4 regions of the Kitasatospora sp. McL0602 genome follow, and region 3 is predicted to be linked to each of the others. Evidence: riboswitches for the same ligand, from Rfam matches in the RefSeq annotation. Region 3 holds a riboswitch; each other region holds the start of a gene.
The links. A riboswitch is a leader RNA that binds a small molecule or an ion and turns the genes downstream of it on or off. The one in region 3 is predicted to bind cyclic di-AMP.
Positions count from the first base shown of each region.

Region 1: linked by a shared signal. The riboswitch ahead of ACR68M_RS05690 (M23 family metallopeptidase) and the one ahead of ACR68M_RS04675 (glycoside hydrolase family 16 protein) in region 3 are both predicted to bind cyclic di-AMP.
Region 2: linked by a shared signal. The riboswitch ahead of ACR68M_RS14420 (M23 family metallopeptidase) and the one ahead of ACR68M_RS04675 (glycoside hydrolase family 16 protein) in region 3 are both predicted to bind cyclic di-AMP.
Region 4: linked by a shared signal. The riboswitch ahead of ACR68M_RS12665 (transglycosylase family protein) and the one ahead of ACR68M_RS04675 (glycoside hydrolase family 16 protein) in region 3 are both predicted to bind cyclic di-AMP.

Region 1 is NZ_CP197246.1:1,207,427-1,210,623, forward strand. It holds gene ACR68M_RS05680 (EI24 domain-containing protein) at 1-714, opposite strand, end outside; gene ACR68M_RS05685 (maleylpyruvate isomerase family mycothiol-dependent enzyme) at 789-1,508, shown strand; cyclic di-AMP (ydaO/yuaA leader) riboswitch at 1,813-1,971, shown strand; gene ACR68M_RS05690 (M23 family metallopeptidase) at 1,975-2,970, shown strand; gene ACR68M_RS05695 (DUF2809 domain-containing protein) at 3,065-3,197, shown strand, end outside.
Region 2 is NZ_CP197246.1:3,196,374-3,199,570, reverse strand. It holds gene ACR68M_RS14435 (alpha/beta fold hydrolase) at 1-38, opposite strand, end outside; gene ACR68M_RS14430 (tautomerase family protein) at 197-418, shown strand; gene ACR68M_RS14425 (YiaA/YiaB family inner membrane protein) at 415-705, opposite strand; cyclic di-AMP (ydaO/yuaA leader) riboswitch at 922-1,080, shown strand; gene ACR68M_RS14420 (M23 family metallopeptidase) at 1,094-1,897, shown strand; gene ACR68M_RS14415 (hypothetical protein) at 1,940-3,197, opposite strand, start outside.
Region 3 is NZ_CP197246.1:983,850-987,046, forward strand. It holds gene ACR68M_RS04665 (antibiotic biosynthesis monooxygenase) at 1-241, opposite strand, end outside; gene ACR68M_RS04670 (hypothetical protein) at 291-755, shown strand; gene ACR68M_RS04675 (glycoside hydrolase family 16 protein) at 773-1,999, opposite strand; cyclic di-AMP (ydaO/yuaA leader) riboswitch at 2,008-2,177, opposite strand; gene ACR68M_RS04680 (ribonuclease domain-containing protein) at 2,443-2,838, shown strand; gene ACR68M_RS04685 (MoaF-related domain-containing protein) at 3,011-3,197, shown strand, end outside.
Region 4 is NZ_CP197246.1:2,804,955-2,808,151, forward strand. It holds gene eno (phosphopyruvate hydratase) at 1-688, opposite strand, end outside; gene ACR68M_RS12665 (transglycosylase family protein) at 885-1,739, opposite strand; cyclic di-AMP (ydaO/yuaA leader) riboswitch at 1,743-1,912, opposite strand; gene ACR68M_RS12670 (cytochrome P450 family protein) at 2,124-3,197, opposite strand, start outside.

The DNA of each region.
Region 1 (3,197 bases), 220 kb from region 3:
CAGCAGCGTCGCCCCGGCCACCGCGCCCGGCATCAGCAGCACCGTCACCATCGGCACCAGGAAGAGCAGGACGAGCGGCGCCCCGAAACCGAGCGTCAGCCCGAGCCGACCGCGCAGCATCCGCAGCCGCTCACGCTGGGCGAAACCGCGCCGCTGGAGACCGACCGCCGTCAGCTCGACCGCCAGAAAATACCCCGAAATGCCTACCCCGACCACAGGTACCACGGTCTGCCCGAGCACCGGGATGAAGCCACAGGCGAACAGCACCAGCCCGAAGCCCACCACCCGCACCAGCACGGACATGCTGTCCCTGGCCGAGACCAGCAGCTCACGCCAGAGCGGCACCTCGGGGGCGGCCGGAGCCCCACCCTCGGTCTCGTCCACCTTCGCGCAGAGCGACTCGTAGAACGGCTGGCCGACCAGCAGCGTCACCGCCGTGAAGGTGACGGCCGCCAGCAGCGCCCCGCCACCGATCAGCGCCGCCGTCAGCACCCCGCGCAGCAGCCCCTGCCAGGGGGAGCCCCAGCCGTCGGCGAACGGCGTCGCCCAGTCGGCCAGGTCACCGGACCACACGGCCAGCGCGGCGAGCGCCGCGACGTACCCGACCATCGTGATCAGCGCCGGGATCATCCCGAAGCCCCACCACCGGCCGTGCCGTGCCACCCAGCGTTGCCCCTTGAGCAGGCAGCTGATCCCCGTCCCGAAATCTCGCATACCCGGCAGCCTACGACGGCGCCGCCGGGGATACCGATGGTCCCCCTGCCCGGCGGCGGCTACCGTCACTGACCATGGATCAGACCGAGTACATGCACGCCCTGCGCCGCGACGGCGCGCGGATGGCCGAGGCCGCCGCCGGCCGGCTCGACCTTCAGGTGCCCAGCTGCCCCGACTGGACGGTCGCCGAGCTGCTGCGGCACACCGGCCGGGTGCACCGCTTCTGGACGGCCATGGCCGAGCAGGCGCTCGCCGACCCGTCGACGTTCGAGCATGCGCCGCTCCCGGACGACGCCGAGCTCGTCGAGTGGTTCGCCGAGGGTGTCGAGACCTGCGCCGCGGCGCTGGAGGTGCTCGACCCCGCGTTGCCGCGCTGGACCTGGGCTAGCAGGAAGGACGTCGGCTTCATCCAGCGGCGGATGGCCCAGGAGACGGCCGTCCACTGCTGGGACGCGCTCGCCGCCGCCGGCCGGGACGAACCGGTCGAGCAGGCGCTCGCCCGGGACGGCGTGGACGAGTTCTTCGCGTACTTCACCGCCGACGAGCTGCCCACCGGACTCCCCGCGGCCGGGTTCCACCTGCACGCCACCGACGGCCCCGGCGAGTGGTCCGTCCGCGCGGTGGACGGCGCCTGGGCCGTCACCCACGAGCACGGCAAGGGCGCGGCAGCCGTCCGGGGCACCGCCTCCGACCTGCTCCTTCTGCTCTGGCAGCGCCGCTCCCCCGGGCAGCTGGAGACCTTCGGCGACGAGGCCGCACTCGCCGCCTTCCTCACGGGCTTCGACCTCTCCTGAATTGACGCATGCGCAACAAGAGTGAGCAGGGTCACCGCGCGGACGCCTGACGGCTGCGCTCCGTGACCACACGGGCGCGGCCTGGCGCCGAACTCACCGCTCGGCGAGCAGTGGTCACCGTGCGCGGTCGGTGCGCACACGCACGGCTTGATCCCCTGTTCGCAGCGTCATCGAATTCCCGGCCTTTGGGCCCTTGTTCGACCACCAACCTTGCTTCCCGACGGGCAATGAGTTTTGCTTCAGCGACTGCCCGGCCACTGACCGAGCAGGCCCAACGGGTGCAACGCCTAGTCCTGCCGGCACCCGTCGGACACCACTGAGCTCTGTAACGGCAGGAGCGGGGGACCCAGGTAAGTTGCCGACCGGACACTGTCCGGCCGGCTTGGGGTGAAGCCGCGCTTGCGGCCGGGCAACTCCAGCCCGAACCCGACAGCTCACCTCGCCGGCGTCGGAGAGGAACTGACCCATGTCCGCACTGGGCAACCACGGCCGTACTCGTCTGACCCGTATCGGCATCACCACGGCGCTCGCCGCCTCGGCGCTCGCCCTCCCCCTGATCGGCGCCGCCTCCGCCCACGCGGACCAGGCCCCGGCCGCCCCGCACTCCTTCCGCACCAGCGCCGACGCCGTCACGGTGCCGACGCACGCCGCCACCCCGGCGGCCGCACCCGCCGCCGCCGCTCCGGCCGCTGCGCCCGCCACTGCGGCTCCGGCCACGTACAAGGTGGTCGGCGGCGACAGCCTGTCGAAGATCGCCGACGCCCAGCACGTGGACGGCGGCTGGCACAAGCTCTACGACGACAACCGCACCGTCGTCGGCGGCAACCCGAACCTGATCTTCGCCGGCCAGCAGCTCACCGTCGGCGCCAAGGCCACCCCGGCCGCCGCCCCGGCCCCTGCCAAGCCCGCCACCCCGGCCCCCGCCGCCGCGCCGCAGGCCGCCAAGCCCGCGAAGCCGGCCAAGCCCGCCACCACCACGGTCTCGTACAGCACCAAGGCGAGCACCCAGACCGCCGCCAAGGCCGCCCCCGCCCCGGCCGCCGTCGCCAGCACCTCGGGCTTCACCGCCCCGGTGGCCAACCCGCACATCAACGAGGCGTACGGCGTGCCCGGCACCATGTGGGCCAGCGGCCACCACACCGGCGTCGACTTCGCCGCCTCCGTCGGCACCAGCCTCCGGGCCGTCGGCAACGGCACCGTCGTCTCCGCCGGGAACGGCGGCGCGTACGGCAACCAGATCATCATCAAGCTCGCCGACGGCAAGTACGCCCAGTACGCGCACCTGTCCTCGATCGGCGTGTCCGCCGGGCAGTCGGTGACCGCCGGGCAGCAGATCGGCCTCTCCGGCGCGACCGGCAACGTGACCGGCCCGCACCTGCACTTCGAGATCCGCACCACCCCGAACTACGGCTCGGACATCGACCCGATCGCGTACCTCCGCGCTCACTCGGTCAACGTCTGACCGCTGTAGCAGCAACCGCCCCGGCCGCCCGTGACACCCACGTCACGGGCGGCCGGGCGTTTTCCGTTCGCCGGTCGGTCTTAGGGTGACGATCATGGACGACCAAGGAACAGCCGCCCTGGGCCGCCGACGGCTCGCCGCAGCGGGCGCCGGTGCCCTCACCATCGCCACCGCCCTCACCCTCCGGGCGGCGGCCGGGGGCGACTTCACCAAGTACGCCGGGGACG
Region 2 (3,197 bases), 2.2 Mb from region 3:
GTGGTGGTGTGGTCGGGGGTGGTGGCGGTGGCGTTCATTGCGGTCTCCTCGGGGCCGTTGCGGTGTTCCCTATAGCCATAAAGCTAAGGCTAATAGCCTTAGCCGTCAAGGGGGTGCCGCGAAGCCGTGCGGTACGGTCGCGAAGGATCAAGGAACCCGTCGCACAGGGGATCGACCGTCGTACCGAGGAGCAGTCATGCCGTTCATCAACGTCAAGCAGCTGTCCGGCCGCACCGATGAGCAGAACGCGGAGATCAGCCGCGAGCTCACCGCCACCTACGCCCGGGTCACCGGGGTGAAGCCGGAGAACATCTGGGTCGCGATCGAGGAGATCCCGGCCAAGAACTGGTCCGCCGGGGGTGTCACCTTCGCCGCGAAGGCCGAGCTGGCGGCGAAGGCCGGGGAGCAAGGGGCCTAGAGTCCCTCGACCTTGAACGGGTCGTGCTCGGCCAGCAGCTTCTCCAGCCGCGCCTGGTCGACCCGGGTGGTGATCGCGCCGGCTTCCTGGCGGTCGCGGACCACCTTGGCGAGCGTGAACGCCGAGGTGATCTCGTAGAGCAGGCCGACGGCCAGGAAGCCGCGCATCCACGCGCTGACGGGAAGGTAGGCGATCCCGACGGCGAGGGCGGTCGAGGCGAGGGCGAAGGAGAGCACGGCCTGGATGTAGTACGCGGCCGTGGTGCGGGGTTGCGTCGGTGCGTTCATGTCTGAAGGCTCTCCAACTTCCGTGCCCGCCACATGAGTACGGCTACTCAGCCGGGGTGTGCGCAGTGCGGTGGCCGGGTGGGTGAAAAGGTCGCGAACCACCCGAATCACCTCCGGAGGTCTGGTCCACCTGTCGGAGTGGCTTGGAATCAGGGACTCGTGGGATTAACGTTTGATAACGCAGCGCGGTCGGCAACGCCGTACCCGAAACGGCACCGTGCGCCGTCGCCTAATCCGTGGACCCGCCTTCGCCGGTGGGTCCGGGAGCCGGGGAACCACGTTCCACTGGGGTGAATCAGCCGGGCCCGCCCGGCCGTAGGAGACCTTCCTGCTCCGAACCCGTCAGCTAACCCGGTAGGCGCGAAGGAAGGAAAGGAGCGCGCCTCCCTTGGCGTCGACGCACTCCCCCGCGAACCCCGGAGCGGCCACCAAGCTGCTCGACGAACCCGCCGACCTCCAGGCCCGGCACCGGATGCCCCGGCAGACCCGCACCGGCGGGCCGCTGATCGGCGTCACCGCGATGGCCGCCTCGCTCGGCGCGACCGGCTTCGCCGCCGCCGTGCCGGCCGCCGCAGCCGTGCCCGTGCCGCCTCCCGCCAGCGCAGCGGCGGCCGAGAGCACCATCGAGCTCTCCGCCGACCCGGGGCTGGCCCTCGCCGCACGCATCCAGCAGCAGGCCGACGGCCAGCGCACCTCCGCCGAGGAGACCGCCCGGCTGGCCGCCGCGCAGGAGGCCGAGGCCAAGCGGGCCGCCCAGCAGGCCGAGGCCGAGGCGGAGTCCGCAGGCGCGGCCCTCACCGCCTTCACCCTGCCGGCCGCCAACTACACGCTGACCGCGCACTACGGCCAGTCCGGCTCGTACTGGTCGCACCTGCACACCGGCCTCGACTTCGCGGCCCCCACCGGCACGCCCGTGACCGCCGTCGGCGCGGGCACCGTCAGCTCGGCGGGCTGGTCCGGCGCGTACGGCTACCGGGTGATCCAGGCCCTGCCCGACGGCACCGAGATCTGGTACTGCCACCTCTCCGCCATCACCACCGCCTCCGGCGCCGTCACCGCCGGCACCGTGCTCGGCAAGGTCGGCGCGACCGGAAATGTCACCGGCCCGCACCTCCACCTGGAGGTCCGCCCGGACGGCGCCGCCCCGATCGACCCGCTGCCCTGGCTCCAGGCGCACGGCCTCCAGCCGTAGCCGGACGACCGGGAGGGCCGAGCCCTCCCGGTCGCACCCCGGCTAGTTGGAGCGGGCGTAGAAGTCGTACTCGGCGTACTGACCGACCCAGCCGGACACGGTGGACGCCTGCACAAAGAGGGTGTGGCTGCCCCAGCGCCCGACGGGGAGCTGGAGGTGCGCCTTGCCGTCCTTGTCGGCGGCGATGTGGGTGCACCCGCTGCCCGGCTGGCCGTCGACGTAGCAGAAGTCGGCGATCTGCCGGCCGTTGCTGCTGCCGGTCGAGACCGCGCTGAAGGTGAAGTTCAGCATCGTGCCCGGGTAGATCTGGCCCGGGACGGCGTCGGAGGTGATGTTCACCGCGCCGACCCGCGAGTCGCCGTCCGCCTGGAAGTAGCAGGGCTTGCTCGCGGGGGTCGACACCTTGCCGTCCGTGGCGTACGCGTAGAAGCTGTACGCGCCGCTGAGCACCGGCTTGGGCAGCGGGATGGCCATCCCGTGGCCGTTCTCGGTGGCGTAGTCGGTCGTCAGGCCGGACGGGTCCGTCACCACCGCGTGCACGCGGAGGTCGGAGGAGTAGGGCAGCGGGCCCGGGTCGAGGGCGCCCACGGAGACGGCCTGGCCGTCCACGACGGTCTCCCAACGGCCGGGGGCGGTCGGGCCGCAGGGGAACAGCAGGCTGCTGTCCGTACCGTTCTGCAGGGCGCCGGGGGTGCCGACCGGGTCGGTGAAGTAGCCGAAGATGTCGACCACGACGTCGGTGGAGCCGAAGCGGTTGTAGATGTTGATCAGGCCCGAGTCGTCGACCGGGACGACGACCTGGTTCGGCACGACCTGCCTGGGGCCGAAGTTGAGGTTCGAGGTGGTCGGGCGGTTGGTGCCGTTGCCCGGGAAGACGGTGAGGTAGCCGCCCGCCGTGGCGTTGACCGCCGTGACGTTCAGGACGACGGCCGAGACCTTGGTGGTGCCGAGACCACCCCGGGCGACCGGCAGCTGCAGCGTGGAGTCCTGGCCGATCGGCGAGTTGCCCTTCTCGCGGGTGTCGATCATCCGGGTCGGGCCGGTCGGGGTGAAGCCCGCGCCGTACGGGGCGCTGGTGTAGTAGCCGAAGACGTCGGCGACGACGTCGGTGCTCCCGGCGAAGTTGTAGATGTCGACGCTGCCGTCGGCGCCGAGCGGCACGGTCACCAGGTTCGGGACGGTCTGCCCGGCGGTGAAGTTGAGGTTCGAGGTGGTCGGCAGCGAGGTCCCGTGCGGGTAGACGGTGAGGAAGCCCCCGGCCGTCGGGCGGGTCGCGGTGACGTTGAGCACGACGGCGGTG
Region 3 (3,197 bases):
CCTGCTTGAAGAGCCTCGGCGCCGCGGCCAGCTTCGGGTTCGAGCGGACGGCGTCCAGGGCTGCCTTGTCCCGCCAGAGGCTCTGCACCCGCCAGAGCCCGTCGGGCCCGCGCAGCAGCTCCGTCCGGACCAGCCCGTCGGGCAGTGGCCCTGCCACCAACTCCCGGTACGACCTCACCAGCTCGTCCTCGCGGCCCGCCGGGACGACCGCACTGACCTCACTCAACACCTGTCCGGACATCGCCCTCACCTCCGTCACTCCAGGCTACGCCGCTGCTTATAGTCACCACATGCGTACTTTCGGTGGGCGAGCGGTGCTCGCGGTGGCGGCGGCGGTTCTGGCGATGGTCGGCACGGTGGCGGCCGCCCCCTCCGACTCCGATCTGGAGGTCGTCCGGATCGATCCGGACGCGGCCCCGCCGGGCGGTCTCACCACCGTGCACGGCTTCGTGGCGAACCTGGGCCCGGAGGCGGCGGCCTCGCCGTTCACGGTGGAGATCGACGTGCCCGTCGGGTTCACCTTCGAGGGGCCGTACTTCCCCGCCGGGTGCGTCCGGTCGGCCGCCGGGCACGTCGTCCGCTGCACCTTCGGCGCCGGGCTCCCGCAGGGGCGGACGGCCACCGCGCTGGCCCCGGTCCGGGTGAACGGCAACGTGCCCCCCGGCACGAAGGCCGAGGGGCACGTCAGGGTGTTCGGGCTGGACGACCGCCACCCGGGGAACAACGGCACGCCGTTCACCCTCACCGTCACATGAGGGTCACGAGGTGACGGTCAGCGGTAGACCCGCACGTAGTCGGCGGCCATGGTGATCGGGGCCGAGCCCGACGGGCCCGGGTGGTACTGCCCTGCGCCCACCGACAGGTTCAGGATCAGGTACGCCGACCAGTTGGTGCCGACGCCGGTGCCGTCGGAGAAGACCTTCACGCCGTTGACGTACCAGTCGACCGAGTTCGCTCCGTAGTAGGTGCCGATCGTGACCCACTTGTCGGCGCCGACGGCGTTGGCGTCGGTGTAGTACTTCAAGCCGGACTTGACGTGGTTGGTCAGCTCCAGCAGGTTCGGGTTGTCGGGGTGGTACTCGAAGGAGTCGATCTCCCCGTTGCCGTTCTTCCACGTCCACAGCGCGGGCCAGGCACCCGACCCGGCGGGCAGCTTGACCCGGGTCTCGGCGTAGTCACCGGTCTTCACCTGGAAGCCCTCCTTCGAGCCCTCCGTGGTCAGCAGGCCGGTGTCCCAGGCCTGCTTGCCGTTCTCCAGCGTGTGGCTGGAGGGAGTCGCGGTGAAGGTGGCCACGCCGTTGGCGACGCTGACGTTGCTCTTGTTGAGCCAGTCGAGCTTGTTGTCGTCCGGGTTGTGGTTGCCGTACTTGTACGCGGTGCTCTGGTCGCCGACCCAGCGGTCGCCCCAGCTGACGGCGCTGTTGAACTCGTCCGACCAGGTCAGCGCCTTGCCGGGGACCGGCGAACCGGTGCTCGGGGTCGGCGGCGGCGTGGGCGCCGGGGTGGGGGTGGGCGTGGGGGCCGGGGTGGGTGTCGGAGTCGGGGTCGGCTTCGGCGCGGGGGCGGGCGTGGGGGCCGGAGCCGGGGCGGGCGCCGCGCCGGAGACGGTCAGCGCGTGGGCGGCCAGGTTGTGCCAGCTGCCGGAGTAGTCCTGCCAGAAGCCGAACTGGGTGTACGTCCCGGCCGGGAGGGTGCGGGCGCCGGTGGTGATCGACACCCCGCTCGGGCAGATCCGCACGTTGGAGGCGGAGCCCGGGAAGTCGAGGTTGCGCCCGGCCGCGTCACGGACGCCGACCCCGAGGGTCTTCGCCGTGAAGCAGGAGCTGGAGTGCACCGTCAGGCCCGCCGAGGCGGCCGTGCCCGCAGCCATCGCGGCGGGGGTGAGACGGTCCTGGGTGACGCCGACGGCGGCCTGAGCCTGGCCGGCGAGCGGGACGGCGACCAGGGCGGCGGCGCCGGCGATCGCTCCGAGACGGGCAGGGGTGGCGGGTATGCGCATGGGGGTGGCCCTCTGAGACGCCTGCGAGGTGAGCTGTCGGATTCGGGCCTCAAGGGTCTGGCCCGGCCGCTTGTGGGAGCGGCTTCACCCCAAGCCGGGCCCCGGCGCGCCCGTAGGCGCGAGGAGCACGGCGACTGACCTGGTTCCCCCGCTCCTGTCCGGTTTCTCCGGTTCGGCTGCCTGCCGGCGGGTGGACAGGATTCGGCGTCCCGACGGCAGGGTCCGCGAGACGCGGACGACCTGTGCAGGCTAGGCAGCTTGTTCGTGATCAAACAAGAAAACGGCGCGAGACAAGGCTCACACCGCAGCGCACCGCACTGGCGTGCGGATCTCCGAGGTCGGTCCGTACGCCACAAGTCGCCCGCGTTCCCTGCTAGTTACCCGTGGGTGAAGTCTTCGCTCAGGGCTTCCGCCGGGCCCGGCCGGGCCTCCAGACTGCTGGCATGCGAATCACTCTACGCGCGTTGCAGACGCGTGCCGTCTCCGCTGCAGCTGTCGGCCTGCTCACGCTGGCCCCCACCGTCGTGTTCGCCGCCGACGCCCATGCCACCGTCAGTGGCAGCGTCTGCAAGACCGCCCTGCCCAGCCAGGCGAACGACACCCTGGCCCTGATCGCCAAGGGCGGCCCCTACCCCTACTCGCAGGACGGCGTCGTCTTCCAGAACCGCGAAGGCGTGCTGCCCTCCCAGAGCACCGGGTACTACCACGAGTACACGGTCATCACCCCGGGTGCCCCCACCAGAGGCACCCGCCGGATCATCACCGGCAAGACGTACCACGAGGACTACTACACCTCCGACCACTACGTGACGTTCTACAAGGTCAACTTCAGCTGCTGACCCCTGCCACACCCTTCGCCGCCCCGCGCCACCGCCACCGAATTGCAACCACGGCGCAGCGCCCCGGTCGGATAGGTTGGGTGGGTGCGACCGGCTCTCCGGGCGCACCCACCGCCGCACCCCCAGGTGCAGCACCAGCCGCTTCGAGACCGAGACGAGGGACCTCCCGAAGATGACCGCGCCCCTGCCAGGCTTCGCCGGACGCACCTACCTCTTCCAGGTCGACAACGGCGCCGCCTTCCGCAACGCCTACTCCGCCGACGGGACGCGGCTGCGCTGGGAGGGCCTCGGCGAGTCGGCCGGCCAGTGGGAGGACGTCTCCCTGCACGTCGCCCAGGTCGGCCCCGCGCTCTACTTCG
Region 4 (3,197 bases), 1.8 Mb from region 3:
CGGCCTTCTTGATGGCCTCGGTGATGAGGTCGAGGGCCTCGCGGTTGGAGTCCAGGTTCGGGGCGAAGCCGCCCTCGTCGCCCAGGCCGGTGGAGAGGCCGCGCTCCTTCAGGACACCCTTGAGGGTGTGGTAGACCTCGACGCCCCAGCGGACGGCCTCGGAGAAGGACTCCGCGCCGATCGGAGCGATCATGAACTCCTGGATGTCGACGTTGGAGTCCGCGTGCGAACCGCCGTTGAGGATGTTCATCATCGGGACGGGCAGCACGTGCGCGTTCGGGCCACCGAGGTAGCGGAACAGCGGCAGGTCGGCGGCCTCGGCGGCGGCGTGCGCCACGGCGAGGGAGACGCCGAGGATCGCGTTGGCGCCCAGCGAACCCTTGTTGTCGGTGGCGTCCAGGTCGATCATGGCCTGGTCGATCAGCCGCTGCTCGGTGGCGTCGTAGCCGACCAGCTCCGGGCCGATCTGCTCGATGACGGCCAGGACGGCCTTCTCCACGCCCTTGCCGAGGTAGCGGTTCTTGTCGCCGTCACGCAACTCGACCGCCTCGAAGGCACCGGTGGAGGCGCCGGACGGGACGGCGGCACGGCCGGTGCTGCCGTCGTCGAGACCGACCTCGACCTCGACCGTGGGGTTGCCGCGCGAGTCGAGAATCTCACGGGCTACGACGACATCAATGGACGGCACGAGGCATCTCCTTGCGGAAGCGGGATGTGAAGTCGTTACGACCAGAGCCTAACCTCACCCGGGCCTCCAGCCGTGCTGACCCAGGCTCCGTCTCACCGTGTGGCCTGCCTACTCGCCAGTAGTTCACCTGCTGGGACCTGCTGGAACCCGCTGGAACGCGGCAGGGGTCGACCCCTGCCGCGTTCCGGCCGGAGCGTCAGGCGAGGTTGAGCACCTGGCCCGGGAGGATCAGGTCCGGGTCGCCGCCGACGGTCTGCCTGTTGCCGTCGTAGAGGGTGTGCCAGCCGCCGGAGACGCCCTGCGCCTGGGCGATGCTCGACAGGGTGTCACCGGCCTTGACGGTGTAGCCGTGGCCGGAGACTGCGGGCTTGGCAGCGGGCTTGGCAGCCGGGGTCGGGGTGGCTGCGGGTGCCTGGGCCGGAGCCTGGGCCGGGGCGGCGAACTGGTTGTAGATGCTCTGGTGGCTGGTCCAGTACCAGCCACCGTCCTTCTGGTACCAGTACTTGCCGGAGCCGGCGTCGTACCCGGCCTTGCCCGGGAAGCCCGGGGTGGCGGCGGCGGGGGCGCTCGGCGCGGCGGGCCGGGCCGGCTTGGCGGCCTTCTTGCTGCCCGCCGAGGGGGTCGAGGCGGTCGGGGCGACGTCCGAGCTGGTGTCGACCGAGGCGGCCGAACCGCCCTTGCCCAGACCGGCCTTGACCGAGCAGACCGGCCAGGCGCCCGGCCCCTGCGAGGAGAGCACCCGCTCGGCGACGGCGATCTGCTGACCCTTCGTCGCCTGGTTGGCCTGCCCGGCGTACTGGCCGCCGCCGAAGGCCTTCCAGGTGCTGGAGGTGAACTGGAGACCGCCGTAGAAGCCGTTGCCGGTGTTGATGCCCCAGTCGCCGCCGCTCTCGCAGTCGGCGACCTTGTCCCAGGTCGTGACGGGGGCCGCGTGGGCGCCGGAGGCGGCCAGCAGCGGGAGCGCGAGGCCGACGCCCGCCACACCTGCGACGGCGATCGCCTTCTCGGTCTGCGTACGACGACGATGACGGCCCGAACCGGTGAAGAGCATGACGAATTCCCTCTCCGCACGCCTACGAAGTGAGCTGTCGGGTTCGGACCGGGAGGTGGCCCGGCCGCGTACCGGCGGATCGCTCCGCCGGGTGCGGCTTCACCCCAAGCCGTGGAGGACGGCACCAAACCTGGGTCCTCCGCCCCTGCCCAAGGGTCTGGTCGAGTGCCCGGGAGCGCGGCGGGCAGGGTTCGGCGTACCGCGCACGGGGTCCGCAGCTGCGGACATCAGGGACCATAGGCAGATCAACTGACAGATCACAAGCTCATATCGCCGACATCACACGGGAATTACGGACCGTCATTGATTGTCCACAAACCGTGGAGGTATGTCCGGATTGATGCGTATTCAGACCGCTGCCAGGGCCGTTGATGCGACGCGCCGTCATTCGGCGGTGAACGACACCGGCAACTCCCGCAGCCCCCGCATGATCAGGCCACCACGCCAGCGCAGATCGTCCGGATCGGCGGCCAGTTGAAGATCCGGCAGCCGGGTGAGCAGTGCACTCAGCGCCGCCTGCCCCTCCAACCGGGCCAGCGGGGCGCCGATGCAGTAGTGGATGCCGTGGCCGAAACCCAGGTGCGGGTTGTCCTTGCGCGCCAGGTCGAGGACGTTCTCGTCGGCGAACCTCGCCGGGTCGCGGTCCGCCGCCGCGAGCACCACCAGCACCGGGTCACCGGCCGGGATGTCGACCCCGCCGATGGTCAGCGGCCGGGTCGCGTACCGCCAGGTGGCGAGCTCCACCGGGCCGTCGTAGCGCAGCAGTTCCTCGACGGCGGTGGCCAGCAGCTCCGTCTCGCCGCGCCGCAGCGAATCCTGGAGCAGCGCCCGCTGCTCGGGGTGCCCGAGCAGCGCGTACAGGCCGTTCCCGATCAGGTTCACGGTGGTCTCGAAGCCGGCGAAGAGCAGGATGAAGGCCATCGCGGCGGCCTCGTTCTCCGTCAGGTGCTCGCCGTGGTCACTGGCCCGGATCAGCCCCGAGATCAGGTCGTCGCCGAGATCGGCGCGCTTGCGGTGGATCAGCTCCAGCAGGTACGCCCGCATCTTCTTCACCGCCCGCGCGACGCCGCCGCGCGGCCCACCGCTCTGCCCCGGCTTGGCGTGCCGGATCATCATCCCGGCCCAGTCGCGGAAGTCGTCCTGGTCCTCCTCCGGCACGCCGAGCAGGTCGCAGATCGCGTAGATCGGCAGCGGGAAGGCGAACTCGTGGATCAGGTCGGCCGAGCCGCGCGCCGCGAAGCCGTCGATCAGCCGGTCGGTGAGCTGCCGCACCCGGGGCTCGAACTCGGCCACCCCGCGCGGGGTGAACGCCTTGGAGACGAGCCGCCGCAGCCGGGTGTGGTCCGGCGGGTCGATGTTGAGCAGGTGCGTCATCAGCTCCGCCTGCCGCTCCCCCGGGATGCCGGTGCGGCCGGTGCTGCGGCTGTGGTGCGCGGGGTTCTTCGAGAGCCGCGCGTC